4 regions of the Halomonas sp. HAL1 genome follow, and region 1 is predicted to be linked to each of the others. Evidence: predicted binding sites of a transcription regulator. Region 1 holds the regulator's gene; each other region holds the start of a gene.
The links. Region 1 encodes PhoB, which activates phosphate uptake and scavenging genes when phosphate is short. Its sites were predicted from a motif close to TGTCATANNNNTGTCANA; they were not measured.

Region 1 (7,486 bases):
GCTTGAACACTAGTACGCTGGGACTCTGCCTTAATAACATTAGGGCGATCACCTACGTCGTACATCAAATCAGATGGGGTAAAATCTGCTTGTTCATGTGTGTGCTGTGATTGAGCCTGAATTGGTTCATCATTAACAGACAGATCTTGATTAGCTTTGATGGAAAAATTTGCGAATGCAACTGGGCTCGCCAGCAAACCGAATGCAAGTCCTACAACAGCTGATTTTTTAACAAGGACGTTAAACATAGTTAATTACTCCAAATGACTGCTTAATACCGCTGAAGTGAAGAAAGAAGGGCCTGCTGGCTTGCTTCTCTCTGCGGTGACCTCACTGCCCTGATAAAGCACATACAGTGCCAACTTCTACTAAATTTAATAAAATTAAACAAAAACAATTACTTATTTATTATTGTTTGCGCACAATATTAAGCCACTAAAAACAAAACCGCGCAAAATACATGTGCACAAATGACACATGCGCAAAATTGTCTGTGCCTTTATGGCACACTTATCCTCAAACGCTAATGTTAGAAATTACTTTTAAAGCTAACCTCATCGCGCCGGTCTACGTTATCGAGTAATAGACTACTCATGGATGAAAGGGTCGAGAATAGCTCTCGATATGCACGGTGGATGCAGTCTCTGAGTGCAACGCTACTTAATGAATGGCTGGTGGGCTTTCTTGGTGTTCGCCAATATTTCGCCCAGCACTTCAACTGGGCACCTGAAGTCAAAGCGCTTTCGAGGCCGCATATTCAGCTGTAATGCAATGGCATCAAGTTCCTCTTGGGTGTGGTGCGACAGATCCGTCCCTTTCGGTAAATACTGCCGTATCAAGCCATTGATGTTTTCATTGCTACCGCGTTGCCATGGGCTGTGAGGGTCACAAAAGTAGATTGCAACACCCGTTGCTTGGGTAATCTGTGCATGCTTCGCCATTTCTCGGCCTTGGTCATACGTCATGCTCTTGCGTGCGGCTAGTGGCATTCGGTTGAGTGCTGCGCTAAATCCCTCAACAGCTGAGGTCGCTGTGGCGTCATGTAATTTGGCGAGGATGACGTAGCCACTGCTGAGTTCAACTAACGTGCCGACGGCAGAGGCATTGTTCTTACCTTTGATTAAATCGCCCTCCCAGTGGCCTGGCATTTCGCGCTTCTCTATCTCCGGTGGACGAAGGTGAATGCTCACCATGTCGGGTATTTGGCCACGGCGATCGACCTGACCACGGCGAGGCTTACGGGTCGATTTGCCTTGGCGCAGGCAGTGAATCAACTCTTTCTTAAGCTGGCCCACAGGCAAGGCGTAAATGGCGTTGTAGACCGTCTCACGGCAGACGTAAGCATCTTCAAAACTGGGCGTCATCATGCGTTTGAGCTTGCCTGCTATTTGTTCTGGAGACAAGCGGTTGCGAAGCATATGAATGACCAGCTCAAAGCGTTCACTCCCCAACAGCAGCTTACGTTTTGGGCGACAAACCATGCGTCGAGCGCAGCGGTGCGTCTGCGCACTATGAGCACAGTAGGCACCTGACTGAGTTTGGTTGCGCCGTACTTCACGGCTGAGGGTAGACGGAGAACGCCTCAACATGTGAGCAATCTGGCGGAGCCTCATGCCTTGCCTGAGGCTTACCTGTATGGTGGCACGTTCTTCGATGCTGAGTTCTGAATAGGACATAAATCCAACACCTTACTAAAATTCTTAGGTGTTGCACTCAGTTTCTGCGGCCAAGCACTCAAAAAGGTAGGTAGGTAGGTAGGTAGGTAGGTAGGTAGGTAAAAATAGCGAAATGCCCACAAAAAGCAGGCAGAAAAAAATTAGACCCCGACTGGCGAGGCCCGATATCAGAATAGACTATAGGTAATAACTAACGTTAGCTTCCACTCCTTGTGCGGGACTCCAACCTTGGAATTAACCCTGACTAACGTTTGATTTCCTAGTGATTCATCCTTGAACCTGAAAAGCATCCTTGCCTTTGTAACATCCTGTCAATCACCCTTTCATCCGTTGAAAGGACATTCTTTGATATCTAAATGATAATTAACAATTAGCTACCGCTGTTTTCTTCTACAAGCTCATCGTCGTCATACTCAGCATCATCTGAGTGACCGCTTGACTGAGGATCCATGTCGCTGGCTTCATCACCTTCGTCATGGGTTAAATCATTAGTCATGTCTTTGGTATTATGACCGTCTGAACTATCAGTACCTTGGGGATCCATTGGTTGCTCTTCAGCTGTAATTCCCTGATTTTCATCAATAGCTGAATTTTCATCTGTTTGAGCAAATGCTAACGGGCTTGCCATCAAACCAAAAGATACACCTAAAATGCCAGCTTTCTTGAGTAAATCCTTGGACATCATATTCCACCTCCGATCGCTGTTTATTACCGCTTGGTTAAGAAAGAAGGGCTTATTATAAAAGCCAGCATTTCCTGCGGTCGTCTTCCTTATCTTTAACAATGCAGCGGGCATGCCAAATGCCAAAAAACAGGATAAAGCAATTAAAAATCAATGTATTAATTAAAACAAGCCAAGCTGTAGCGTTCTGTTAAAATAGAAATACCAAGCTTAAAAGCTGTGTAAAAATGGCACATGAGTAAACTCTTACCAACCTTACATGCCAATATTACACACCTTTACAGGTATGGTGCGAGAGGTCGCTTACGGAGCCCTATACAAGACGTGAAGCGGGAAATGAGCAGCGAAAAAGCGCCCCTTTACCCGGGTGGGATTCAATCTGTAATTGCGCATCGTGGCGTAATAGTACGTGCTTAACGATCGCCAAGCCTAAGCCCGTGCCGCCAGTTGCGGTGCTACGGCCTTTATCGACACGGTAAAAACGTTCGGTTAGTCGGGGAATATGGACGGGATCGATGCCTTCACCATTGTCTTCCACATCAATACAGCCGCCGCCAGTCGCGCTAGCTTTCCAGCGTAAGGTGATGTGGCTACCTGCTGGCGTATAGCGAACGGCATTGAAGGCGAGGTTAGAGATGGCGCTACGAATCTCCTGTTCACTACCCAGCAGGCGTGCATCGCTTTCAAGCGCGACAGTAATGGTATGACGCTGATTCGACAGCGCCAGCGCATCATCACAGATGCTTTGTAGCAAAGGCCCTAGCGACAGCGGATGGTGATCTTTCCCCCCCTGGTCGATTTCTAACCGAGAGAGCAGCAATAGATCATTGACCAGGTTTTGCATTCGCTGCGTCTGTTCCTGCATCTGGTTGATGCTTTTGCCCAAACGCGGAGGCAACTGGTCAGCAATATCGCTGTAGGTTTCCAGATAGCCGGAAAGGACGGTTAGCGGCGTGCGCAGCTCGTGAGAGACGTTGGCAACAAAGTCGCGCCGCATCTGTTCCAGGCGATGCAAGCGCGTGATATCCCGGGCCATTACCAGCCGTTCATCGTCACCGTACAGGGTAATTTGATACTGCAGGATTCGACGCTCGTCAATCGGCGATGTCAGCGTTAGCGGCTCGCCATACTCCCGCGCATTGAAGTAGCGGATGAAACTTGGCTCGCGCAGTAGGTTGGTAATGTGCTGACCACGATCATGGGCAGTTTGTAGCCCTAGCATGTTCGTTGCAGCGCTGTTCCACCACTCTAGATCACCGTGGCGGTCGAGCATGACCACACTGTCACGCATCGCTTCAGACGACTCTTGAATACGGGCCAAGGTAGCACGCAGCCGACTTTGCGTTATACGCTGGCTTTTCTGATAGCGGTATAAACGATCAAACAATTCACCCCACATACCGTGAGCGGCAGGCGGCTCATCGTGAGGATGTAGGGTTAGCCATAAATAAAGTTCGCGTAGCTGCCGCAAGTGATAAAACAGACATACTGCAAGCCCTGCCGCAAGCCCTAGCCCTGCTGAGCCCAATAACCAGCCTAAACAAGTACCCAGTGTGGCCAGCCACGCTAGACGCCACAGTTCACGGCTCCATAGGCGCACATTTACACCCGTGCAGAGAAACGGTATCCGGTACCCCGAACCGTTTGAATCAGGTTTTGATGCACATCGCCCAGCGCTTTTCGTAAGCGTCGAATATGCACATCGACCGTACGCTCTTCGACATACACATTACCACCCCATACTTGGTCAAGCAGTTGGCTACGTGTGTAAGCGCGCTCTTGATGGGTCATAAAAAACTGCAGCAGACGATACTCGGTCGGACCCATTTCCAACGCTTTACCGTGAGCGCTTACCCGGTGGCTTACCGGATCAAGCAACAGGCCATTAATCTCAATCGGGTCCTCAACGCCACGCGGTGTCGCACGACGCAGCACCGCTTTCAGCCGTGCCACCAATTCGCGTGGAGAAAAAGGCTTGGTGATGTAATCATCGGCACCGGCTTCAAGCCCTTGGATCTTATTATCCTCTTCGCCTTTAGCGGTCAGCATAATAATCGGGATCTCGGCGGTAGCTTCTTCGCGCTTCAAACGCCTAGCCAGCTCAATACCGCTGGTGCCAGGCATCATCCAGTCAAGCAGCAATAAATCAGGTTGGTGGTCAACCACCATGGCATGAGCATCCTGGGCGTTATCTGCTTCGAGCACACGGTAGTCAGCCATTTCCAGCGCTACCGCGATCATCTCGCGAATCGACGATTCATCATCGACAATCAGAACGGTTTTGGCGGTCATACCAGAGCCTCACGGTGTGCAAAAAAGCCAGTTCAAAGAAAAACAGTTCAATGACATGTCAGTGACGATAACACCATGACTTGATGACAGTTACATGACAATGGCAGTTACTGACCCGCCGCAGGCCACCAACTTAGCGCAATACCAGTAAAAATCAGCAGCCCCGACCAGTGATTATTCAGAAACGCCTGGAAACAGGGATCCCGCTCCTGATAACGAATTAAGCGCTGCTGATGCAGGAAAGTTGCCGCCATTGCAGCGAGCCCTAGCCAAAAGAACCCACCTAACCCGACCCGCCAGCCTACCCATGCCAGCAACCCCAGGGTGGCTACCTGGAGTAGGCCGATTATCAGGCGATCCGCGTCGCCAAACAGCACGGCTGTCGATTTAATGCCAATTTTTAAATCATCGTCGCGATCGACCATGGCGTATTGCGTGTCGTATGCCACCGTCCATAGCACGTTTGCACAGAAAAGCAGCCATGCTTCCAACGGCACATGGCCCAGCACGGCGCCAAAGGCCATTGGAATTGCCCATGAGAATGCCGCCCCCAGCACCACCTGGGGAAAATGGGTATAACGCTTCATGAACGGGTAAATAACTGCCAGAAATACCCCGCCCAGCGAGAGCAGCACCGTAAACCAATTAGTCAGTAGCACCAGAATAAACGCTGCGGCCACCAAACCAATAAACAGCAATTGAGCCTCGGTTTCGCTGATTCGACCTGTGGCGAGCGGGCGATGCTTAGTGCGTTTCACATGGCCATCGAAATGGCGATCTGCATAATCGTTCACCACGCAGCCAGCCGCGCGCATGACGTAAACACCGGCCACAAAAATCAGCAGCACATCACGGCCGGGTACCCCTTCAGCGGCAATCCACAGCGCCCAAAGCGTCGGCCACATCAACAGCCAAGTGCCAATGGGTCGATCCAAACGCATCAGCTGTATAAAATCTGCCACGCGAGCCCATCCCTTCGGCCGCAACAGTGAACGATCCATGCTTACCTCACGAAAAATAAGATGCAGGCGCTAGCCTAGCGCGATGGCAGATCAAGGTCATCCGCCATCGCACGCAAAAAATACTCCTGCACCAATAACGACAGCCCACCGTGATTACCGCCGTGATAAAACACTGAACGTCGGCCCCAGGTACAGTCACTTTCGATACCGTTCATACGAGCAAATAAGGAGGATTGGGTAGTGGCCTCAAGCGGCCCGCGAATTAAACCTGGCTGACGAAATAACCAACTGCCTAGCGAGCGCTCACCTAACCCTTCCAAACGCTGGCCCTTTAACTGAGTAAGCGGGGCGACGGAGCGCGCCACCACCCACGGCGTTTCATCCAAGCACAGCGCGACTTCACGCAGCCATGCATAGCGTTTGGGAGCAATGCCCAACGCCCGTGCCTCATCCGCTCGCGGCCAGCCTACGCCCTGGCGTAGCAGTCGAACGCGAAACTGCTTTTCACCTCCTGCGGCTATTAAGCGGGCGGTTAATGAGTCGGTTGAGGCAACCCACTGCCACCAGGAAGTACTCATGGCAGGTCGCGCCGCATCAACGGGCCGCCAGCGCGAAAAGTGAGGAGTTTGCCGAAAAGCTGCAGGCGTCACCAAGTTCTCCAGGGCAATAAACGGGTCGGCTAGTGTAACATGCAGCACTAACAGGCTTTTGTTTCAGCGACTTTTTTGGTGTCTGCATGCCCACCTCACAACCAGAGCTCTCTTCATCCCACGCTGCGCTGGTCATTATTGGCACGGGAATGGCCGGGATTGGCTTAGCCCGGGCACTGCGCCGTCTCGGTGACCAGCGGTCAATCACGTTGATTAGTGCTGACAGCGGTGACGATTACAGCAAACCGTTACTCTCCACCGGCTTCGCTAAAGGCCTAGCGCCCAACAAACTGGCCCAGCGAAACGCTGCCGAGCTGGGCGATGAGTTAAACGCCCGCATCATTACCCACACCCCCGTGGCGGCACTGGATGTGGATAACCGGACACTGCTTCTCGACGCTGGACAAGCGCCCAACTATGAAAAACTAAGCTCTTCAAAACTAAGCTACGAAACACTGGTATTAGCCACCGGCGCTGCCCCCAGGATGCCGTTCAGCATCGACCCCAGCGTAGCCCCACGCTGCTTCACCATTAATGACCTAGACGACTACCGACGCTTTCATCAGGCGTTAGGCCAAGGCTCAGCAAGGGTGGCGATTGTTGGCGCCGGGCTGGTCGGCTGTGAATTTGCTAATGACCTGCACGCCGGAGGTCATCACGTCAGTGTCATAGCGCCTGAAGCTACGCTACTGCCCCGCCTGCTGCCCACGCCACTGGGCAACGCCCTGGGCGATGCCTTCAATGAGGCAGGCATCCGACTCTGCTTAGGCCGCACGATAGATTCACTAACACTCAGCAGCGGTGATGACATCGTATTACGGTTGGATAACGGCGAGGCTATCAGCGCCGATCTCGTACTAATGGCAACTGGCCTAACACCGCGTACGGCGCTTGCCGAAGCCGCGGGTCTTAACGTATCGCCGAGCGGCATACAAGTTGACCGCCAACTGCGTACTTCACACCCCGATATTTACGCCCTGGGCGATGTCGCCTGCGTCGATGGCGTTAACGCCATGTACGTGCAGCCGCTGCAAGCGAGCGCCAAGGCATTGGCGGCAACGCTTGCGGGCACTCCCACGTCGGTCAGCTTTGGCGCTTGGCCAATAGTCGTTAAAACACCCCTGCTGCCAGTGGTAGCCTACCCGCCAACCACCCCACCTGAACGCTGGCGAATTGAAGGCGAAGGTGGCGATATCAGTGCGTTAGCCGAAAATAAAGACGGAC
Region 2 (7,486 bases), 390 kb from region 1:
CAGCCAAAGGCCATTGCGCACACCGATCCAGGCGACGGGCACTAACAGCAGCGATGCCCAGGCACTGGTCATGTTGACTTCGCCTAACCACACATAAGGCCCCAGTTTGATGGAGTTCACGACTGCGTAGGTCACTGTGCAGGTGGCGATAAAGGTCTCTTTGGTGAGCTTGCGTGGCATTAGGTACATGTTCATTGGCGGTGCACCCGCATGGGCAATAAAACTGGTAAACCCGCAAACGCTTGCCGCAGGCAGTGCCCAACGGCTGGAAATCGGCTTTTTAGCGACAGGTTTTAGCAGCATATAAGCGGCAAACACGACGGATAAAATCCCTAATGCCAGGCGCACGCCTTGTTCACTCAAACTGCCAAACAGCACTGTTCCCACCGTGACGCCAATGAACAAGCCCGGCACAAAGCGCCACACTTCCGCGCTATCGTGCTTACCCCACCACGCTTTTACTGCAAACACATCCATCACCAGCAATAGCGGCAACAGTAATCCGGCTGCTTGGGTCGGGCTAATCGCCAGCGCCATCAACGGCACCGAAAGTGTGCCGAAACCACCCGCAAAACCGCCTTTTGATACGCCGGTTAGATACACAGAAAAGACAATCAACAGCCAGGCGATGGTGGAGTAATCGGGGAGCATGGGAGCCTCACAAGGTGTTCAAAAGCGACCAACATAAAAAAGCCCCGCAGAGGCGAGGCACAACAGCATAGCATTAGATAAATGTTAGCGGGCGAAGTGAGTGGCGATGCCGCTTGCACCATTCAATGGCTTTGATCACAAAATAATCAGCGTGGCGAGCCCCAAGAACGAAAGAAAGCCGACCACGTCAGTGACGGTGGTGAGAATTACCGCGCCGGAGAGGGCAGGGTCAATTTGCAGCCTTTTGAGTACCAAGGGGATCAGTACGCCAGACACATTGGCGAGGCTCATGTTGATAAAAATCGCCAAGGTAATGACGAGCGTAATCAGCGGGTCGCTAAACCACAGGTAGGAAATGCCACCGACCACCAGGGCCCATACCAAGCCATTACTCATCCCCACCCATAGCTCTTTATTATACAGCCAGCGTTTATTGTTACCGGCAAGCTGACCGAGCGCCAAGCCGCGTATGACCACCGTTAAGGTTTGGCTACCCGCAATCCCGCCCATACTGGCGACCACGGGCATGAGAATGGCGAGCGCTACGATTTGATCCAGTACGGCTTCAAACTGCCCGATCACAAAAGCTGCTAAAAAGGCGGTCAGCAGGTTAATACCCAGCCAAATACCGCGACTTTTTGCGCTGCGCGCAATGGGAGTAAACACTTCTTCTTCGTCGCTAACGCCTGACATGTGTTTCAACGTCATGTCAGCATCATCTTGGGTGATTTCTAATACGTCGGCAGCGTTTAGCTGGCCGACCAATAACCCATCGCTATCGCACACCGGCACAAAGTGGAGTTCTTTAGAGCGCAATAACGCAGCAGCATCACTCACTTTCATTTGATCGTTTAGAGTGAAAAAATCATCCATGTAATCATCAACCACGGCTTCTTGTGGCTGTTTGATTAAATTAATCAGGCTCAAGGTGCCGAGTAGGCGTTTATCCTTGTCTGTAATCATGATTTGCTGTGATTCATCATCGAGCAGGTGATGAATCCGGATATAGCGTTGTACGGCCTCTAATGACACGCCTTGTTTTACATTGACCGTCTCGGGGTCCATGTATCGTCCCACTACATCATCTTCATAGGCATGAAGGTTCTCAACCTGGGCGCGTATCTCCTGATCCAAGCTGGCATAAACGGTGGTTTTGATCTCTTCGTCGGCGACATCAAGAACTTCGGCGACTTCCTGGGCATCCAAGCCTCTGACTATCTGTTCAACATCGCTGGCAGAAAGATCCTCAATATAGTCAGCGCGAATATCCTCATCGACTTCTGCTAAAACTTCACCAAGCACATCGTCTGGAATGTAATCCCAAAGTAAATCACGGGTTTTAGCGGGGAACGACTCAAGCGTGCGCGCAATCGCTAATATATCGAGCTCTGTGAATAGCTCTTTGAGGGCAGCGGTATCTTCTTCATCTAATAACTTTTGAAGATACAGCAGTTGCTCCTCGGTATTGGTATATTTTTCATCATCGCGCATAGAGTCCATCCTTATAAACACTCATTTTTAACACAACCACTTGAAAGCTCGTGATGGCTCACTATGGATCTTATCGGCAGGCTTGGTTGAAAGCCATCCCGGCTTTTGGCACGGCATTGTCTGCGCCGGGAGGCGTTGAGTTCTGATGTGCGGCAAGGGCGAGGAAGGTAGGGACGAGGAAGGCAGGGACGAAGATAGCAGAGAATAGAGACAGGCTTCAGAAGCTGGAATACCGCCTAGTCGAGACTTTCAGGTCTCGCACCAGGCGGGCAGTGAATGGGGGATCGAACTGGTCAGAGCCTATCCATTCCTAAACAGGAAACTGTAAGCATTAAGCGCAGGCACACCGCCCAGGTGGGCATAAAGGACTTTGGAGCTTGCTGGGAATTCACCGTTACGCACCATGTCGATCATGCCGTGCATCGATTTGCCTTCGTAAACGGGGTCGGTGAGTACGCCTTCCAGACGGGCGCACAGGCGAATGGCTTCTAGCGTGCCTTCGTTGGGCAGGCCGTACTCGGGGCCACCATAGCGGGTATCCAGAATCACGTCGTCATCGGCAATGCCGCCTTCCAGCTCTACCAGCTCAGCCGTATTGCGCGCGATACGCAGGATTTGTTCGCGGGTTTGTTCGGGTTTGGCAGAGGCGTCAATGCCAATCACTCGCTGGGCGCGGCCATCGGCGGCGAAGCCGACCACCATCCCTGCCTGGGTACTGCCGGTCACTGAGCACACGACGATATAGTCGAACTTGAAGCCCAGCTCTTTCTCCTGTTGACGCACCTCTTCGGCAAAGCCCACAAAACCTAAGCCGCCGTAAGGATGCTCGGAGCAGCCTGCGGGAATCGGGAAGGGCTTACCACCCCGCTTGCGCACATCCTCCATCGCCTGCTCCCAGCTGGGGCGGATCCCGATATCGAAGCCAGCATCATCCAATCGAACATCGGCGCCCATGATGCGCGACATCTCGATATTGCCCACGCGGTCATACACCGCATCGGAGTAGTTGACCCAGTTCTCCTGCACCAGCACGCACTGCATGCCCAGATGAGCGGCGACAGCAGCAACTTGACGAGTCTGGTTCGACTGAATACCGCCAATCGACACCAGCGTATCGCAACCTTGCTCCAGTGCCTCAGGAATCAAGTACTCCAGCTTACGGGTTTTGTTGCCGCCAAAGGCTAAGCCGCTGTTGCAGTCTTCGCGCTTAGCGTATAGCTCTACTTCACCGCCTAAATGTTCGCTTAGCCGCTTGAGGGGGGTAATGGGAGAAGGCCCAAAGGTAAGCGGATAACGTGGGAAACGATCAAGATTCATATAAAAAATCTCCTACTTCTAAGCGAGAAAGAGCGGCATAAAAACTGCCTAGCGAGGGTAGATGTGAAACCTTGGCGTGCTCGCAAATTTTTATATTTAGCATCGTTTTATAGTAAGCGGTGACGTTATTATTTGTGTTGCAAATTATCTGTTTTATAGGCAATAAAAAGTGATATAAATAAATAAAATCGGTTTTAAATTTTGATAAACAGACAATAAGGACACTATTAGTGTGTGCAAAGCGATCACTTTCGCGCTCAGATGCCGACCAGCCAGCGGGTGAACTGGATCGTATCGACAAGCGTATCCTCAAGCTGCTTCAGAACGACGCCACGCTTTCCAATGTGGCCTTGGCCGAGCGCGTTAACCTAAGCCCTGCGGCCTGCCTGCGCCGAGTGGAAAGGCTTAAGCGGGATGGGGTGATCAGTCGGATCGTGGCGCATCTGGACCCGGAACAGCTCCAATCAGGCATGGTGGTATTGATTGGCGTGGTGTTGGATCGCTCGACGCCTGAATCCTTCGCCGCCTTTGAAGAGGCAGCCCAGAAGGTTTCCGGCTGTATGGAGTGCCACGTGGTGACCGGTGAGTTTGACTACTTTATGTTGGTGCGCACGCGGGATAGTCAGAGTTTCAACAGGCTGCACGCCGAACAGTTGCTCTACTTGCCCGGCGTGCGCCAGATCCGCTCATTTATGGGGCTGCGTGAAGTGGTCTCGACCCATAAGGTGCCGATTTAGTGATGTGTTAAGGCGAAGAAGAGGGCTCAGGACGGGTAGCTAACCACAGAGCGATCATTATAAGGAAAGCGACCACACCCCAGCGCAGCCAGCCCTGGTCGAGCGACCAGACCACGATCAATGCACTCAACGCGATCATGCTGACGGCTGCGAGCTTGGCACGCCGGGGAATGGCGCGCTCTTGCTCCCAGGTGATCAGCAATGGCCCGACATAGTGGCGGGAGCGGATCCAGACTTCAAAGCGCGGTGAGCCTTTGGAGGCACAGTAAACAGCGATCAGCATAAAAATAGTGGTGGGCATTAGCGGTAAAAAAATACCCACCAGCCCCAGGCTGAAACTAATAGCCGCCAACGCCACCCATATGATGCTGATCAGTCTCATCCTTGCTCCCGATTGGCTCGCTGTTACTCAGTGCATTGCATTCTGTGTTAATAAGTATGGTCTTATATCACGGCTTCGCCATGCAGGTAGTTAGTCTTCATATAAATGCAGATACTCCGTCATCGTCCTGTCATTTAGCTTGTTTAGTGTCTCCTAACGTTCAATCGTTGGCATACAAACGATCAGGGGGAGACCACCATGAGTAAAGAGATCGAAGATCATCGCCTGTTTAACCGCAGTAGCAATCAGCCTTTTGCTGAGGTATTAGCGCGGCACGTATCCCGACGTGATGTGATGCGCGGCGGCTTGGGAGTCGCTGCTGCCTCGATGCTCAGTTTTGGTGGCGCTGCCCAGGCGTTGGCTTCCAGTGGCGCGCAGAAAACGCCTCTGACGCTTGCTTTTGAAGCGGTGCACGGTTCGCTCACCGACGCGATCGTGGTGCCGGAAGGCTATGTGGCCCAGGTGTTGGTGCCTTGGGGCACGCCATTGAACACAGGCGATGCGTGGCAGGCCGACCAAACCATGACACCTGAGCGGCAGGCGGAAAGTGTCGGCATGCACCATGATGGCATGGCCGGTTTTGCCTTGGACGCCGACAACGCCTCGCGTCGTTTCGTGCTGGCGCTCAATAACGAATATATCGACCAAGCCGCACTATGGGCACCTCAGGGCGGCCCCACCAATGCCGAAGAGGGCCAGCGGCCAGCAGATGAGTCGCGCACCGAGATCAACGCTCACGGTGTCACGCTTGTCGAAGTCGAAAAAGACGCCAACGGCCAATGGTCGCATGTGCCGGGCTCGTCATATAACCGCCGCTTCACCAGCGCCACGGTGATGGAACTTTCCGGGCCCGTGGCTGGCAGTGACTACGTCAAGACACAGTTCTCTCCGACAGGCATGCAAACCCGCGGCACGAACAATAATTGCGGTAATGGGGTAACCCCCTGGGGAACCTATATTGCCTGTGAAGAGAACTGGCCCGATATCTTCGTCAATCGTGGCGAGCGCTTTCAGGGCGACGCCCGCATCGGCATCCCCACGGACAAAAGCCGCTATGGTTGGGACACATCCGCAGGCGATGCCTCCGAGGAGAATGGTGAGTTCGCCCGCTTTGATATCACCCCACGTAGCGAGCGGGCGGAGGATGATTATCGCAATGAGGCACGCACCTTCGGCTATCAGGTGGAGATTGATCCCTATAGCGGAGTGCGGGCCGTCAAGCGGACAGCGCTTGGGCGTTTCCGCCATGAAGGATGCTGGTTAGGCAAGCTGGAAGCCGGTCAGCCGGTGGTCTACTACTCGGGGCACGATGCCCGCAACGAGTATGTGTATAAATACGTCTCCGACGTTGCTTGGGACCCGGCCGACGCCAATCGCCCCGGCGAAGCGTATGACCGTCTTGTCATTGGCAGCAAATACCTGGACAACGGCACGCTGTTCGTGGCCCGTTTTCATGCTGATGGCAGCGGTGAATGGCTGCCGCTAACACCGGATGCTCAAACGCGTGATGGCCGCACATTGGCCGCGGCGTTGGGGCTTGCCAGCGATGATCAAGCGGGCATTATCATCAATACCTGTGATGCAGCGGATTTGCTGGGCGCCACGCCGATGGACCGTCCTGAGTGGGCCTCTGTTGATCCTGCCTCAGGCGATGTCTATCTCACGCTAACCAATAATAGCCAGCGCACCGCTGAGGACTCCTCCCCGACGTACACCAACGACGGCGAGCGTCTTGAACAGAATGGCGTCGGTTACGATCTGGCACCGACCAACGCGGCTAATCCACGCGCCAATAATGAGGCGGGACACATCATCCGCTGGCGTGAAAGTCGTCTGCCGAACGCCTTTGCCTGGGAAGTGTTTGTGTTTGGTGCGGCTATCGATGATACGGATAACCACTCGGGCCTGACGGAAATGAACCAGTTTGCCAGTCCCGATGGACTATGGTTCGACGAGCGTGGCGACGGTCAGGGCATTCTCTGGATCCAGACCGATAACGGCTATGAAGGTATCACCGAGTACACCAACGACCAGTTGCTTGCGGTCGTGCCTAATGGTCTCGATGATATTCAAGGCACCGGCCCCGTCATTAACAGTAGCAACCAGCAGCAGCTCAAACGCTTTGCGGTGGGGCCGAACTGCTGCGAAGTGACCGGCATCTTTGCCACACCTGATAAGACCGCGTTGTTTATCAACATTCAGCATCCGGGCAATTGGCCAGCCGACGCAAGCGCCTTGGTGCAAGACGCTACGGTTGCCGCCAGTGGTCAAGTGCGCCCCCGCGCAGCGACCGTGGTGATTCAGAAGCGTGACGGCGGCCCGGTGGGAGTGTAAAAGCTATTAAGTTGCTAATGCATAACGTAGTGATAGCACTAGCGCTTAGCTAATAGTGCCAATTGCTAAAACGAGCGGGAAAGGGTGGGCTTGATTAATTAAGCCCACCCTATAAAAACACTTTATAAAAGCATTTTATAAAAAGTTAACCAGCTTTCTTGTTAACGTTCTCTTTCGCTAACGTATTCAACTTATCATCCGCGGATTTTTCTTCCTTCAGCGTTTCGGCCAGGATGTTTTTAGCTTCGGTATAACCTAACTGCTCTGCAAGAGAACACAGCGTGCCATAGGTGGCGATTTCATAGTGTTCTACCTTTTGTGCAGCACCAATCAGGCCCGCATCACGTACAGCGCCTTTTTCGGTCGCTTCAATCAGTTCCTGCGCTTCCTCTATTAAGCTCTCCATGGCGTAACACTTCAGCCGTTTGATACGGATATCAGGCACGCTATCAGCGACTTGCTCTAGTCTTTCTACCTGTCCTTGGGTTTCATCAAGGTGATGTTTAAAAGCATCGACCAGCTTGGGGTCATCCGCGGCACGTGCCATTTTGGGCAGCGCGCGGGTCATTTGCTT
Region 3 (7,486 bases), 310 kb from region 1:
ATGATGGTGAGTGCGATCTCTATTTCTTTGATGAAGCCGGTTTCTCGCAATCATCGTCACTTCCTTATGCATGGAGCCCGATAGCCAAGCCCTGGGAAGTCACGGCCTACCCACACAGCAAACGGCTGAATGTACTGGGCTTTCTCACCAGAAAAGGTGAGTTTTTTCACCATATGACCACCGACTCAGTGACCACTGAAACCGTTATAGAAGCCTTTGATCAGTTTGCGGCACATAAAGACCCTGACGCATTCGCCGTCGTGATACTGGATAATGCCAGGATGCACCGTTCCAAGGCGTTCCAGCGCAAACTTATTGATTGGATGGCACATCGCATTCACCTGGTCTACTTGTCGCCATATTCGCCGGAGCTGAATCTGATCGAAATCCTTTGGCGCGAAATCAAATACCGGTGGCTACCGTTAACAGCCTACAGTTCGTTCGATAAGCTTTGTGAAGCGGTCAAAAAAGTATGTAATGGTTACGGCACTGATTACTCAATAACTTTTGCATAACCACTTAATTATGACCGTGCGTTAACCATTATTTTGGTTATTCTGGTCGTCGTCATTGGTTTTGAACAACTCTCCTCGCAAATCAGAAAACGCGTCATTTAATATAACAAAAACATATAAAAATATATTAAAGACAACGTAAAAACCGGTGTGGAATTATCCACACCGGTAAAGATCGAAACATGCGAGCTAACTAAAAGCTAAAGAACTAAAGCAACACTAACATCACTCTATTAATTAGAAGTGATAGCGAGCGCCTAATGCGTAGTACATATCTTCTTCGAAGTCATTTACAGCATCCAGGTTACGATCGTTCAGCTCAAGGAACATATCGAAATTGCTAGACAGCTTGTACATTGACCCTAGCGCCCAAGCGTTACGCTCATCGCTAGCACCATCTACGTCGATGTTGTAGTAATCGGCGAAGAACTTCCAGGAATCGATAGCGTAAGTAGCACCAACGCCGATTTTATCGAAACCACCACCGTTAACATCGTCATCCCCGCGGGTTTCATAACCAACACGAGCAGCGAAAGCATCCGTAACGGCAAACTCGCCCGTAGCGCCGTAACGTACTTCACCGTTACCGCCACCGCGTACCGTATCTTCCACATAACCAAGCGCTAAGCGAGCGGGGCCTGTTTCGTAGACAACACCGCCCTGAGTAGCGATAACGGATCCTTCGGAAGTCTGCTCGGCTTCAGTCAAACCACGCTCAGAGAAGTGCTTGGCAGAAATAACCGCCTGAAAACCACTCATTTTAGGCGTTTTATAGCCAATAGAGTCGCCGCGTGCCTGGGTACCACCACCCGCAAACTCATAGCCGCGCTCAACGTAGACATCGAACGGCGTCATAACGTAGCTGTCGTAGAAGCTATCATAGTTACCGGCCATGAAGGTACCAAACTGCTGGCTTTCCAAGCCTAGGTAGCTGTTACGCACCTCATCGAAACCAGACTCCTGGTTGCGCTCATCACCGGTAAAACGCCACTCGACACGCGCAAATGCACGTAGATCAGTGGAAATTTGATGGCCGGCGGTAATCCGCAGACGGGAGCCGAAATTGCGGAACTCTTCACCGTTATCAACACCGTCATCAACACCACCGCCTTCAAACCCCATGGCAATACGGCCGTAGATTTCGAGATCGGTACCGTCTTGGTCATAAACGGTTGCTGCTTGTGCTGCAGAGGCTGCCAATAGACCGCTAACGGCCAGGGCCAGTGTCGTTTTTTTAAACATGATTGTTCCCATTGAAGTAGTTAATGCTTGCACTTTGCGAAGGCACAATGAAGGACGAATAACGCCTCAACGCAGGGAACTTTAAAGTAGTTATATTTCATTAATCTTAAAGTTTTAATTTTTCGGGAACTTATTTTTTTATGCTCTTTAAATAATATTGTCATATTACTTTAATATTTAACTGTTATTCAAGTGAATAGCTATCGCTCCTTATAAGCTAATTATAATTTGCATGTCATCACTTGTTCACCTGTTTGACTCTGCAGTGTCATTCACTCTGCCCACACTGCATAAAAACGTGATAAAGGGATGGATCGCTTATGCGGCTCTGCATCGTCAGTGAAACATGGTCACCGGATATCAATGGCGTTGCCCATACGCTGAGCCGGTTAAGCTACGAACTCCGTCGGCAAGGAGTGCCAGTTGATGTTATTCGTCCTCGCCCAAGAACCACCAGTCCTGCGACGGGGGTGAACAACGAACTGCAAGTGCAGCGCCTTGCTTTACCCGGCTACTCCGATGTACAGGTGGGGTTAGTCACACCCGCCACATTGCGGCGCTTTTGGGACCAACATCGCCCCGATGTTATCTACTTAGCAACCCAGGGCCCGCTCGGCTGGGCTGCTCGCCAAGCAGCGCGGCGGCTCAATATCCCTCTAGTGGCGGGTTGGCACACTAACTTTGACCACTACTGTGAAGATTATGGTGTCACCTGGCTGGCATCGACCACACGGCGCTACCTTCGCTACTTTCATAACGGCTGCGACCTAACGTTAGTACCTACCCATCAGCAAGCTAATACGCTTCAACAGCAAGGGATTCGGGATATCCATGTGCTGTCACGTGGACTAGACGGAGAACGCTTCTCACCTGCCCATCGTGATACGCAATTGCGCCAGCGCTGGGGCGTGGGCGAACATCAGCCCGTCGCACTTTACGTTGGTCGGTTAGCCGCCGAAAAAAACCTCACCCTGCTTCATGAAAGCCTTCAAGCCATGCGCGAAGTACGTCCTGATATCGCGCAGGTCATCGTGGGCGATGGCCCTGCGCGGGCACAGCTGGAGAAAGCTCTACCGGACGCACATTTCACCGGCTTCGTGGGGCAGGAGTCGCTGGCTCGCCACTATGCCAGTGCCGATCTGTTTATTTTCCCCTCGCTTTCAGAAACCTGGGGGAATGTAGTTGCAGAAGCAATGGCCAGCGGCTTAGCCGTGGTGGCTTATGACCATGCTGCCAGCGCCGAACTCATTAATAGTGGCTATAACGGTGTTACCGTCGCCGCTGGTGATAGCACTGCCTTTCAGCAGGCAGCGGTCGAGCTGTGCCAGCACCCCGCTGACTACGCGCGCCTAGGTCGAGTAGCGCGCTTACGTGCACTTGAACAGAGCTGGACAGGGATTGCCGAGCAGTTTTTGCGTTATTTACACCAAGCCCAGGAGGCTCACCATGCGCCCGCGTCCGCTTGTCGTATTCGACCGTCTTGACTTACTAGAGTGGCAATTATGCCAGCGCATATCGCGGCTCTCGCTGTATCGCCCCTGGCGCATTACCCTGCAAGCCGCCAGCCGCTTAGGTGATTGGCCGGTATGGGTGCTGCTGATTCTGGCCCAACCCTGGCTTCAACCAAACGGCTCGTGGCGGCTGATGCAGTACAGCGTTATTGCGCTGTTTGCCGTGGCCGTATATCGCCTGGTAAAAACACGCCTCTGTCGTGAGCGGCCCTTTATCACCTATAGCGAGGGCATCCTGTGCTGTGAACCGGCACGTGATCGTTATAGCTTTCCCAGCGGCCACACCATGCATGCGGTGATGTTTAGCGTATTAGTAGCCGCTCACACCCCCTGGCTACTACCGGTTATCCTACCGTTATCCCTGCTGATTGCGATCTCCCGAGTCGGGCTGGGGTTGCACTATGTGAGTGATGTACTGGCAGGCGCTGCGTTGGGCTATGCCTTTGCCTTGATCAGCCTTTATTGGATGGGGTAACTCCTCCCGTGATCGCGCAATTGGTCACTAAGCGCTATGGTTAATTCAATCTTGTCTTTTTTGAACGCTCCCGCTTAGCGTTATTAGCGGTGCGCTAACATCAAGGAGTGATGTGATGACCATGACGGTTGGTGAATTATTTATAGCGCTAGTCACCATTGCGTTAGTGCTTCTAGCCAGTAATGCTTTGCGGCTATGGCTTCCCTGGATAAGACGTCTCTTCCTACCTAGTTCGGTCATTGGCGGCTTAATACTCTTACTACTGGGCCCTGATGTTATCGGCCGTTTTCTTCCAACTTTTTTTGAGGACAGCCCAGGGCTGTTTCCAGCCTATGTTCAGGAGAGCTGGGCGGCACTGCCAGGGCTATTGATTAACGTAGTGTTCGCGGCGCTGTTTATTGGCAAAGTGATCCCTGGGCTACGCACTATTTGGCTACGCGCCGGGCCACAGGTCGTGGTCGGGCAAACCATGGCGTGGGGCCAATACGTTGTTGGTTTGAGCTTGGCCCTACTGGTGCTGGTGCCGATGTTTGATATGAACCCAATGGTAGGGGCGTTAATCGAAATCGGGTTTGAAGGGGGTCATGGTACCGCGGCTGGCATGGCAGGCACCTTTGAAGAACTAGGTTTTGCTGAAGGGGCCGACCTTGCCTTGGGCTTGGCAACGGTAGGTATTGTCGCAGGGGTATTGATTGGTACGGTGTTGATCAATATTGCTGTGCGCAGGGGGATCATCTCACTTAACGATGAGAACAAGCATTCCGATGACCCCGATGACTTAATGCGCAAAGACGACCGCCCTTCCGCTGAAGACTACAGTGAGTTCAAAAAGGATTTGGCACAAGAAGCGGGCACGACGGACCCTCTCAGCTTACATATTGGTTTAGTGGGTATCGCCATTGTGATTGGCTGGTTGATTCTTTCAGGCTTACAGTGGATTGAACAAGTCACCTGGGCGCGCGATGGTGGCTTGGAAATTCTTGCCCATGTTCCGCTGTTCCCCATCGCCATGATTGGCGGGGTCATTGTTCAACTAGTGGTGATGCGCTTTGGGTTAGAGCGTCATGTATCTAGTCGTACCATGTCGCGCATTGCTGGCACCGCACTCGATTTTACGATTGTGGCCGCACTTGCGACCCTCTCGCTTACCACCTTAGGTGAGTACTTCCTGCCCTTCCTGATGCTCTCAGTAGCAGGTATTGCCTGGGGTTTGTTTGTGTTGATTGTTATCGCCCCACGAGTGATACCTGACAACTGGTTTGAACGGGGGGTCGGTGATTTTGGCCAATCGATGGGGGTCACGGTCACGGGGTTACTGCTCATGCGCATGGCAGACCCTAAAAATGAATCGGGGGCGTTTGAGAGCTTTGGTTATAAACAGCTGATGTTTGAACCAATTGTCGGTGGCGGGCTTTTCACTGCCGCCGCCTTACCATTGATTGCCGAATTTGGTGCCCTAGCGGTGCTTATTTTTACCGCCTTATTAACCGTGGGCTGGCTTGCATTTGGCTTGCTCTACTTTGGCCGTATGGTGCCTGAAAGAGGCAAAGGCCGTTGGAAGCAGTAACGCAAAATGCCCGCTAAACGCGGGCATTTTAGTTATTTTTAGATAATTGTTATGGTTAGAGCAATTGATTAAATGTCGGGTGGCATGTCATCGCGCTCGTCTATAGTGGCCATGAAGGATGTCTTAAACATCATATACACCCCAACTCCTGAAAACCCTAAGAACAAAACAAACATGCATAACATCAATGCCATCGCCATAATCTTGTCCCTGGTCGTGTGCGGTCGTTACGTTGACGTTTTCTAACCGCTACATTTGGTTTTATCGAAAGGATAGACTAAAACACAGGTTTTATCTGTACGAGAGCTGTGTGTACAAAAGCGATGCAAAAAGCTAAATTTTAAAATATATAAAAATCAATAACTTAAAATATTTTTCGCACGCAAAAAGACCACCCCGTTTTCACGAGATGGCCGTTTTGCACCGATTCCACTCCTTGGTCTGATGAACAGCGCCTCCTTGCGCTGCAACCAGTGAGTGGGCGGATTGTCCTTTAACTTAACTCCCTGTTTGTCTTTCGGCGTCCTGCCTTCCTTTTGCCTCTCAGCCCACTCACTCAGTTACTAATAACAATTATCTACCGGCTAGAGCTAAACAACTGAACTTCTAAGCAACTACTGAGTAGCTGCAGGGACTGCGCCAATCCATACCAATAACCAGTAATAATAATAAAAAACAATGGCTTAAAAATAACCAGAATCTCCAAACAGGCTAATTTCCCTGCACTTTTGATGTGTAGAACTGGCACATGCGACATAAGCACACCTCATTGAGGCACATCTATCTAGCTGAAACACATTAAAATGATGGCGAAACGGTTCAACAGCGATTATTTTTGCTAACGAACCTTCCCACTTTGCTTTAAAAAGTGTCCTGACAGCTCTATCAATGTTTGACGCACGCCCATGCCTGCGAGGAAACCACTATGAAACGTACTATTGCGCTTGCCATACTTGTCATGACTACACTTCTGTTGGTAAGTGGTTGCAATACCATTCGGGGTGCTGGTGAGGATATCGAACAGGGTGGAGAAGCTATCCAACGCTCAGCGAGCTAAACGTGATGATGACTGTTTACTTATCCCACGGCCTAGAGAGCGGCCCAGGGGCACTTAAAATCCAGGCACTAAAAGGCGTTGCTGAAAAACTAGATGATTGTGAGCCCGTGGTGATGGACTATCGAGGCATGGCAGAGCCCCAGCAACGTCTTCAGCATCTTTTACAAGTGTTAGCCGAGCGCGGTGACGACCCTGCCCACTGTGTGTTGGCAGGTTCAAGCCTGGGTGGGTGGCTAAGTGCGGCCGTCAGCACGCAGCAGCCCGTTCTAGGCTGTTTTTTGTTAGCCCCCGCGTTAGGCATAGCCGCCTACCCTGAAACGTCGCCCACCATCCAGGCACGCCACACGCACATTATTCACGGCTGGCGCGATGATGTCGTTGCCCCTGAACCGGTGATTGAACGTGCTCGCCTGCAGCGGCTGTCGCTGAGAATGGTGGACGACGATCACCGCTTACACGCCAGCCTCGACACCATTTTGGTCGATTTTGAGCGCTTTCTATGTCAATGCAGCGCGCACTCTCAGGACGACGCATAACCGCTGACCAAAACAAACATTCGACACAAGCAATCAAAACCTATACAAATGGTGTACACCAAAACCAGATAGTGAGGAGATTGCTTATGTTTGGCATGTTTAAGCGCGACCCCAAAAAGAAACTTCAGCAAAATTATGAGCGTAAACTGCAAGCCGCGATGGAAGCGTCTCGTAACGGCGATATGCGCGCCAATGCCACCCTTACTGAAGAAGCTGAGGCGATATTGGCTGAGATCAGACGCCTTGAGCAGTAACGACCGCTCAGCCTAGGGCACTGGCAAACGCGCCAATGCGCGCCTCACGACACACCATTACATCACTACATTAGCCGTCATGAACGTTTACTGACCGGTGCTTAGCCTCTACTCGTCAGCCAGTGCTGGCAGCAGCGTTTTTAATTTTCGGGTCAGCGTATTACGCCCCCAGCCAAGCAGTTCAGCGGCTTCACCTTTGCGTCCACCGGTATGCTTTAAAGCGGTTTCAATCAGAATCCGCTCAAAATCGGGTACCGCTTCTTCCAAAAGATGGGTATGGCCTTCGGCCAAGGCATGATCCGCCCAGTCGCGAAATGCAGTACGCCAAT
Region 4 (7,486 bases), 320 kb from region 1:
AGATCTTGGCGGGCAGTGCGCGCACGGGCATTGCCACCGTGTACTTTTACCAACGGGCAGCGTCGGTCATAGGCGGCGTTGGTTAACGCATTAAGCCAACGCTCCAATTCATGGGCCTGAATTCCACCATACACTGCCACGCTTGAGCTCCCTGCCCCGTTAAAAGGGCAATAGCCTGCCCGATTTAGGGGCCGCTGTCACGGTTAACCTTTACCCTTGTTTAGATGCAGTTCCAGGCCGTTTTATAGCGCCTGCTCAAAACCTTGTAACACGTTGACTACATTGACACCGATTTCATCTACCGCATAGCCCCCTTCCATCAGAAACACACTGGGTAAGCCAGTTTGAGCTAAGCGTTCGCCTAATAGGGTAAAATCAGCGCTGGCAAAGGTGAAGGCACTTATCGGGTCGCCCTCAAATATATCGACCCCTAACGATACGATTAAACACTCACATTCAGCGGCTTTAATCTGCGCCAACGCCTTCTCCAGTGTCGCCATCCATGTAGTCACACTGGTGCCCGGCGGTAACGGGTAATTGACGTTAAACCCCTCGCCCTTACCTTCGCCGTTTTCATCAGCGTAGCCCAAATAGTAAGGAAAGGTAACTTCGGGATCGCCGTGCAGCGAGATAAACAGCACATCGTCACGCTTGTAGAAAATCTGCTGGGTGCCATTGCCGTGGTGAAAATCGACGTCAAGAATCGCGACTCGGCGCTTACCTGCATCCAGCGCCCGTTGGGCGGCAACGGCGGCATTATTAAAAAAGCAGTAGCCGCCAAACTGATCAAACGCGGCGTGATGACCTGGCGGGCGACACAAGCCAAAACTGGGTTCGCCGGTTTGTAACGTATGCTCTACCGCGCCTAACGCCACATCTTTACTCGCCATGGCGGCTTCAAAAGTACCTTCTGAAATGGACGTTTCCGCCGCCAGCGCGTAGTAACCCAGCCGACCACTAACCGATTGCGGAATGCGATCACCTCGCATGGTTCGAGCGGGCCAAATATTGGGAATCGCCTCACCTTCATGCCCCGCCGCTTGCCACTCTTTCCAGCAGTTGGCTAAAAACGATACGTACTCTTTATCGTGCACCGCTAGCACCGGCGCTAGCCCATAGGCGGCGGGCGCTTGAATATCGCCAAGCCCAGACTGACGAAGATGCTTGAGCACTAAATCGAGGCGCTCAGGGCACTCGAATGGCGTCACCAACGCGCCGTCATGTAGTTCGGTGCGCGCTTGGCGCAAGCGGCTATCCTCTGAATAAAACGTCAGCATTTCGGCTCCTTAATCGGCATCTAACTGCACAGGCCACTGCTTGGCCCAGCGGCGTTTTTGGCTCGGCGTTTGCTGCTTTAACTGATATTCGGCTCGGCTGGCGGCGGCGCGGTCTTCAAACGGTTTGGCGCCGAGCAGCGCAACGGGCGGATTAGCGCGGGTATAGCGCGCCCCTTTGCCCGTGCAGTGCGCCTGATAGCGCTTCGCAAGATTATTGGTAATGCCCGCGTAAGTTCCGCGCTGGCACTCCAGTAAGTAGAGATACCATTGCGGCTCGGCTTTCCGAGGCTGAACGATGCCACTATTCACCGCAACAACCCTTTAATTTACGCCCGCTACCACATAAGCACGGGGCATTACGGCGCGGCTTTAAACGGGTAAGCATCGGGGTGCCGTCGATATACCACCAGCGCTGCTGCTCTTTAACAAAGCGGGAAACTTCCTCTAATACATGCCAGCCTTTTTGCTCTCGTCTTCGTTCATAAAAATAGGCCTTAAAATGGACATAGCCGCTATCTTCAAGCGGCGGCTCTGCTGAGACAATGGTTAGCGACTTCCACGCAGTGTCGGGATCCGACCCAAGTTCTGCTGGCCTTGTAGTAGGGTGCCACGTGGCTAGTAAGTAGTCCCTGAGGCCCAATGCAAAAGCCGAATAGCGAGATCGCATCAATGTTCCAGGATCCAGTGCGGCGGCGCCTTGATGGTACCGGCCACAGCAGCTACTCAGCATTAAATCGCTACCACAGGGGCAACTTACATCAGTCGTGCGGGTCATAACCTAAGCTCTTTAGCCATCTCTTCTATAGCCTAACCGATACGTCCTATGCGCGTCGCCCAGCGTGTATCAGTATTGTTTCGATATTCACGCTGGGTTAGGTATATAGTAGTGTGGCAATACATTCAGACGACGGAGTACGAATCACGATAGATCATTCTTTCCAAAATTTTTGGAGGTTCTCCTATGAAGGTCTTTAAACCGGAATGGCAGTGCACGTTTAGCGTAAACGAAGGCGCGGAAGAATCAGCAACTTGGAAAGAGAAAATCGCGTGGCGGCTCAGGGGAGTTGCGGATCGGCTGGAAGGCGGCGGGCGCACGGTAAAAATCGATTATCGCGTGACGCCAGCCGTTAGCCCACAGGAAGTGGATACTTGCTTAGGCAAGGGCTTCGAAGTAACTCAGCGCCTGTTGACGCAGTTAGCCCAACAGCAGGCGTGCGAAGATGTGATGCGCCATGCAAAAGCTGAGCTGTTTGAACAACATCCTCAGCACTGAAATGGTAACGCCAAAAATCCCACCCCTTTAACCGGGTGGGATTTTTATTGGGTGACCATTAACTTCCTTCAGCAGGCCTTTCGAGCGCCTTACCCATTTTGGTTAGAAAGTCCTCGCACGCTTCAAGCTGCTCAATGTCGACATATTCATCGGGCTGATGCGCCTGGGCGATGCTGCCAGGGCCAAGAATAATGGTCTGTAAGCCCTGCCCTTGAAACTGCCCCGCTTCTGTAGCGTAAGCCACCGCATGGTTGCAGCACCCTGCTGGCAAATGGTCTTTGGCTAAGCGAAGCACATGGCCGTTATCGCGGTCGGCCAAGCCCGGCACTGTCACGTTTAGCGGCTCAGTGGTGATATCAACGTGCTTGCCTTTGGCCTTAAGCTCACCGGTTAGCTGTTCACAAAACGCCTCAAAGCGCGCGTATATCTCATCGAAGGTATCGGTCGGCAGGTGACGGATTTCCCACTCGAACTGACACTCCCGCGCCATAATATTGATGGCCGTTCCGCCTTTGATTTTGCCTACATGTAGGCTGGTGTGAGGCACGTTAAAGGCTTCATCAACTCGCCCCTCTTCGACCAACGCCGCCATGGTGTCTTCAATAAAGGTGACGAGTCTTGCCGCCACGTGAATGGCTGAGGTGCCTTGATTCACTTGGCTGCTATGAGCTTCCTGGCCAGTCACCGTAGTGCGCAGGTTGGTAGCGCCTTTCTGCGCGACCACAGGTTGCATGCTGGTGGGCTCGCCAACAATCACATGAGCGGTGGTGGAGTAGTGCTCGTAAAAGCGTTTAATCAGGCTGGGCGCACCCACGCAGCCGATCTCTTCATCGTAAGAGAAGCCAAGATAAATGGGCTGCTGCAGAGGCGCTTTCGCCCAATTAGGCACCATCGACAAGACACAGGCGATAAAACCTTTCATATCGCAGGTACCCCGCCCGTAGAGCCGCCCATCATTACCGTCGCGCAGGGTAAAGGGATCGCTCGACCAAGGCTGCCCTGCCACCGGCACCACATCGGTATGCCCGGAAAGCATTACTCCACCTGGGGCATCGGGGCCGATTCTTGCGATCAAATTGGCCTTGGTGCCGCAGGGGCTCATCACCCGCTCGGCGCTAACGCCCACCTCGGCCAAATAGCCTTCAACATACTCAATCAGCGCCAAATTGGATTCGCTGGAGGTGGTGTCAAAGGCAACCAGTTTTTCGAGTAGAGCGATAGCGTGAGGCATTATGTTCTCTTTCCAAAATAGCTTTTCAGCAACAGCTTTTTAAAAGTAGCTTACCGCTAACCCTAACACCCCTCAGACTCTTCGCCTACTCTGCCCGGCACGCCAGCTGTCATCTTGTATTCACCTTGCCTTCATCAAAACGTCACCGTCACTTTCTACTGTTCAGTGCATCCAAAAATCTTAACAACCGCACTGCATGCCTGACTGAGTTCGGGCCCACAAGGAGCTGTTATGTCACGTTTTACACTGCACACGATTGCCGTTGGTGTGGCAACTGCCAGCCTAAGCCTATCCGCCCAGGCCGCCACGGAAATTAGCTGGTGGCACGCCATGGGCGGTCAGCTCGGTGAAATTCTTGAGGGCATCACCGAGGATTTTAACCAGTCACAAGACGAATATCAGGTCACGCCCAGCTACCGCGGCACCTATGCCGAAACCATGACCGGTGCCATTGCCGCTTTCCGTGCCAACGAACAGCCACATATCCTGCAGGTGTTTGAAGTCGGCACCGGCACCATGATGAACGCCAAAGGCGCCATCTACCCGGTATATGAACTGATGGAAGAGCACGGTCGCGCTTTCAATAATGAGGCCTTCCTGCCCGCCGTGGTCGGTTATTACACCGATACCAATGGCAACATGCTCTCTTTCCCGTTCAACTCTTCTACGCCGATTATGTACTACAACCGCGACGTATTTGAGGAAGCGGGCCTCGATCCTGAACAGCCGCCCGAAACGTGGGAAGCGCTGGCAGAAGCCTCTCGTCAAATCGTCGAATCCGGGGCGGCTAGCTGCGGTTTCACTTCGTCTTGGCCTAGCTGGGTAATGCTGGAAAACTTCTCCGCCATGCATAACTCGCCGCTCGGCACATTGGAAAACGGTTTTGGCGGCATGGAAACCGAGCTAAATTTCAACAATGAGCTGGTCGCCCGTCATTGGGATAACCTACACGACTGGCAGGAAGAGAACATTTACCGCTGGGCTGGCCCCGGCACCGGCCCGGATTCAGAGCCGATGTTCTATTCCCAGGACTGTGCGATTTTCTTTGGCTCTTCTGCTTCCCGCGCCGATGTCGCCGCCAACTCAGAATTTGAAGTCGGCTTTGGCATGCAACCCTACTACGATGACGTAGAAGGCGCACCGCAGAACTCGATTATCGGTGGCGCTACGCTCTGGGCACTTCAAGGCCACAGTGATGAAGAGTATGAAGCGGTTGCCGCTTTCTTTGAGTACCTCTCTCAGCCTGAAGTACAGGCAGAGTGGCATCAGCAAACAGGCTATCTGCCAATTACCCAAGCCGCTTGGGATTTGAGTGAAGAGCAGGGCTACTACGAAGAGAACCCCGGTGCGGATATTTCTCTGCAGCAAATGACGCTCAACGAGCCGACCGAGAACTCGAAAGGCCTTCGTTTTGGTAACTTCGTCCAAATCCGCGACATCATCTCCGAAGAGATGGAAGCCGTGATGACCGGTGGCAAATCGGGTCTGGAAGCCGCAGACGACGCGGTAGAGCGCGGCAATGCGCTGCTGCGTGACTTTGAATCCGCCAACCAGTAAATAAGCACTTACTTCGCCGCCGACCCTCTTGGGTCGGCGGCGAAGTTATTTTGATAGGTTGAAGAGCTGCCCATGCAAACTAAACGCATGACGTTTCCGGGGCGATGGTTGCCTTTCGCGCTGCTGGCGCCCCAGGTGATTGTGACGCTGATCTTTTTTATCTGGCCTGCGGGCCAGGCGCTGTACCAATCGCTACTGCGTGAAGACGCTTTTGGGCTGCGCTCTACGTTTGTGGGCCTGGAAAACTTTGCCCGCCTATTTCGCGACGGTAGCTACCTCAATTCGATGTCGGTGACCGCCATATTCGCTGTTGGCACCACGCTGGTATCGATGTCGGTGGCGCTACTGCTGGCTAGCACTGTGAACCGAATGATTCGTTCACGCAGCACCTATACCACGCTCCTCGTTTGGCCCTACGCCATTGCGCCTGCCATTGCAGGTGTTTTGTGGTGGTTTATCTTCAATCCTTCCATCGGCATCGTGCCCTATATGCTGGAAATGGTCGGTTACCAATGGAACCACCGAAACTCGGGGAGCGACGCCATGCTGCTGGTCATTCTTGCCGCGGCCTGGAAGCAGATCTCTTACAACTTTCTGTTCTTTTTGGCGGGTCTACAGTCTATTCCGCAATCGCTCATTGAGGCAGCCTCAATTGATGGCGCCAGCCCTATCAAGCGATTCTGGACGATCATTTTCCCACTGCTTTCGCCCACGACCTTCTTCTTGATGGTGGTTAACGTGGTGTACGCCATGTTCGACACCTTCGGCATTATCCACGCCACTACCCAAGGCGGACCGGCTCAGTCGACCAATATCTTGGTTTACAAGGTCTACGCCGATGGTTTTGTAGGCCTCAATTTGGGTTCATCCGCGGCTCAGTCGGTGATTCTCATGGTGATTGTGGTGGTGCTCACAGTGATTCAGTTCCGCTTTATTGAGCGGCGCGTTAACTATTAACGAACGTACTATTAAATCGGCCTCGTTGGAGTGTTGTCATGGTTGAAAATCGCCCATGGGCCAATTTTTTTGCCCATACCATATTAATCATTGGTGTCGCGCTGGTGGTCTTTCCGGTTTATATCGCCGTTGTGGCCTCGACCCAGGCGCCGGGTGAGTTAATGCGTGGCACCATGCCGCTGCTACCTGGCAGCCATGGGATCGAAAACTATACCCAGATGTGGCAGTCGGGCATATCGACAGCTAACTCACCGCCTGCCGCGCTGATGCTTTGGAACAGCTTTGTGATGGCCATGGCCATCACCGTGGGAAAGCTGTCCATCTCCCTGCTTTCCGCCTTTGCGATTGTCTACTTCCGCTTCCGTTTTCGGATGTTCTTCTTCTGGCTGATCTTCGTCACCCTGATGCTGCCGGTTGAGGTGCGCATTATCCCCACCTTTCAGGTGGTTGCGGATCTTAATATGCTCAATAGCTTTGCCGGGCTGTCGATACCGTTAATTGCCTCAGCCACCGCGACCTTTCTGTTCCGACAGTTCTTTATGACCATCCCCGAAGAGATGCTCGAAGCCGCCCGAGTCGACGGCGCCGGGCCGTTCAAATTCTTTAAAGACATCTTGATGCCGCTCTCCGTGACCAACATCGCAGCGCTGTTTGTGATCATGTTTATTTATGGCTGGAACCAATACCTCTGGCCGCTGCTGATCACCACCGACCCCAACTACACCACCATTGTGATGGGCATCCAGCGCATGACCTCGGAAGAGAACCCACAATGGCACCTGGTGATGGCCGCAGTGGTAATGGCAGCGCTGCCGCCGGTATTAGTGATTCTGTTTATGCAACGCCTGTTTGTGAAAGGCCTGACCGAGACGGAGAAATAAGAATGGCCAGTATTACCTTGGAAGGGCTAAAGAAAACCTATACCGGCAATGTAAACGCGGTGAAAGGTATCGACCTACACATTGAAGACGGTGAATTCGTAGTACTGGTCGGGCCTTCGGGCTGCGGAAAATCCACCCTGCTACGCATGGTAGCGGGGTTGGAAACCATCACGGAAGGCACGCTAAAAATCGGCGATCGGGTGGTGAATAAACTCGAACCCGCCGAGCGCGATATCGCCATGGTGTTCCAGAACTATGCGCTCTATCCACATATGACGGTGTACAACAATCTCGCCTATGGCCTGAAAAA

Region 2: the regulator PhoB is predicted to act here: its motif matches at 4,696-4,713, upstream of Q3Y66_RS17505 (PhoX family phosphatase).
Region 3: the regulator PhoB is predicted to act here: its motif matches at 1,916-1,933, upstream of Q3Y66_RS00975 (glycosyltransferase family 1 protein).
Region 4: the regulator PhoB is predicted to act here: its motif matches at 3,889-3,906, upstream of ugpB (sn-glycerol-3-phosphate ABC transporter substrate-binding protein UgpB).

The regions. Positions count from the first base shown of each region.
Region 1 covers NZ_CP130610.1:4,144,732-4,152,217, forward strand. The annotation lists gene Q3Y66_RS19275 (hypothetical protein) at 1-248, opposite strand, end outside; gene Q3Y66_RS19280 (IS30 family transposase) at 657-1,676, opposite strand; gene Q3Y66_RS19285 (hypothetical protein) at 2,047-2,361, opposite strand; gene phoR (phosphate regulon sensor histidine kinase PhoR) at 2,672-3,958, opposite strand; gene phoB (phosphate regulon transcriptional regulator PhoB) at 3,961-4,650, opposite strand; gene ubiA (4-hydroxybenzoate octaprenyltransferase) at 4,758-5,651, opposite strand; gene Q3Y66_RS19305 (chorismate lyase) at 5,687-6,310, opposite strand; gene Q3Y66_RS19310 (NAD(P)/FAD-dependent oxidoreductase) at 6,349-7,486, shown strand, end outside.
Region 2 covers NZ_CP130610.1:3,754,653-3,762,138, reverse strand. The annotation lists gene Q3Y66_RS17530 (sulfite exporter TauE/SafE family protein) at 1-651, opposite strand, end outside; gene mgtE (magnesium transporter) at 787-2,142, opposite strand; gene Q3Y66_RS17520 (1-aminocyclopropane-1-carboxylate deaminase) at 2,443-3,459, opposite strand; gene Q3Y66_RS17515 (Lrp/AsnC family transcriptional regulator) at 3,690-4,196, shown strand; gene Q3Y66_RS17510 (YbaN family protein) at 4,204-4,578, opposite strand; gene Q3Y66_RS17505 (PhoX family phosphatase) at 4,777-6,912, shown strand; gene Q3Y66_RS17500 (ferritin-like domain-containing protein) at 7,058-7,486, opposite strand, start outside.
Region 3 covers NZ_CP130610.1:201,889-209,374, reverse strand. The annotation lists gene Q3Y66_RS00985 (IS630 family transposase) at 1-515, shown strand, start outside; gene Q3Y66_RS00980 (porin) at 753-1,757, opposite strand; gene Q3Y66_RS00975 (glycosyltransferase family 1 protein) at 2,078-3,241, shown strand; gene Q3Y66_RS00970 (phosphatase PAP2 family protein) at 3,204-3,743, shown strand; gene Q3Y66_RS00965 (sodium/glutamate symporter) at 3,859-5,310, shown strand; gene Q3Y66_RS00960 (entericidin A/B family lipoprotein) at 6,236-6,367, shown strand; gene Q3Y66_RS00955 (YqiA/YcfP family alpha/beta fold hydrolase) at 6,373-6,903, shown strand; gene Q3Y66_RS00950 (DUF6435 family protein) at 6,990-7,157, shown strand; gene ntrC (nitrogen regulation protein NR(I)) at 7,266-7,486, opposite strand, start outside.
Region 4 covers NZ_CP130610.1:216,250-223,735, reverse strand. The annotation lists gene Q3Y66_RS01070 (hypothetical protein) at 1-140, opposite strand, end outside; gene Q3Y66_RS01065 (histone deacetylase family protein) at 243-1,277, opposite strand; gene Q3Y66_RS01060 (GIY-YIG nuclease family protein) at 1,287-1,586, opposite strand; gene Q3Y66_RS01055 (YchJ family protein) at 1,579-2,052, opposite strand; gene Q3Y66_RS01050 (hypothetical protein) at 2,239-2,550, shown strand; gene argE (acetylornithine deacetylase) at 2,609-3,781, opposite strand; gene ugpB (sn-glycerol-3-phosphate ABC transporter substrate-binding protein UgpB) at 4,013-5,338, shown strand; gene ugpA (sn-glycerol-3-phosphate ABC transporter permease UgpA) at 5,411-6,295, shown strand; gene ugpE (sn-glycerol-3-phosphate ABC transporter permease UgpE) at 6,334-7,176, shown strand; gene Q3Y66_RS01025 (sn-glycerol-3-phosphate import ATP-binding protein UgpC) at 7,179-7,486, shown strand, end outside.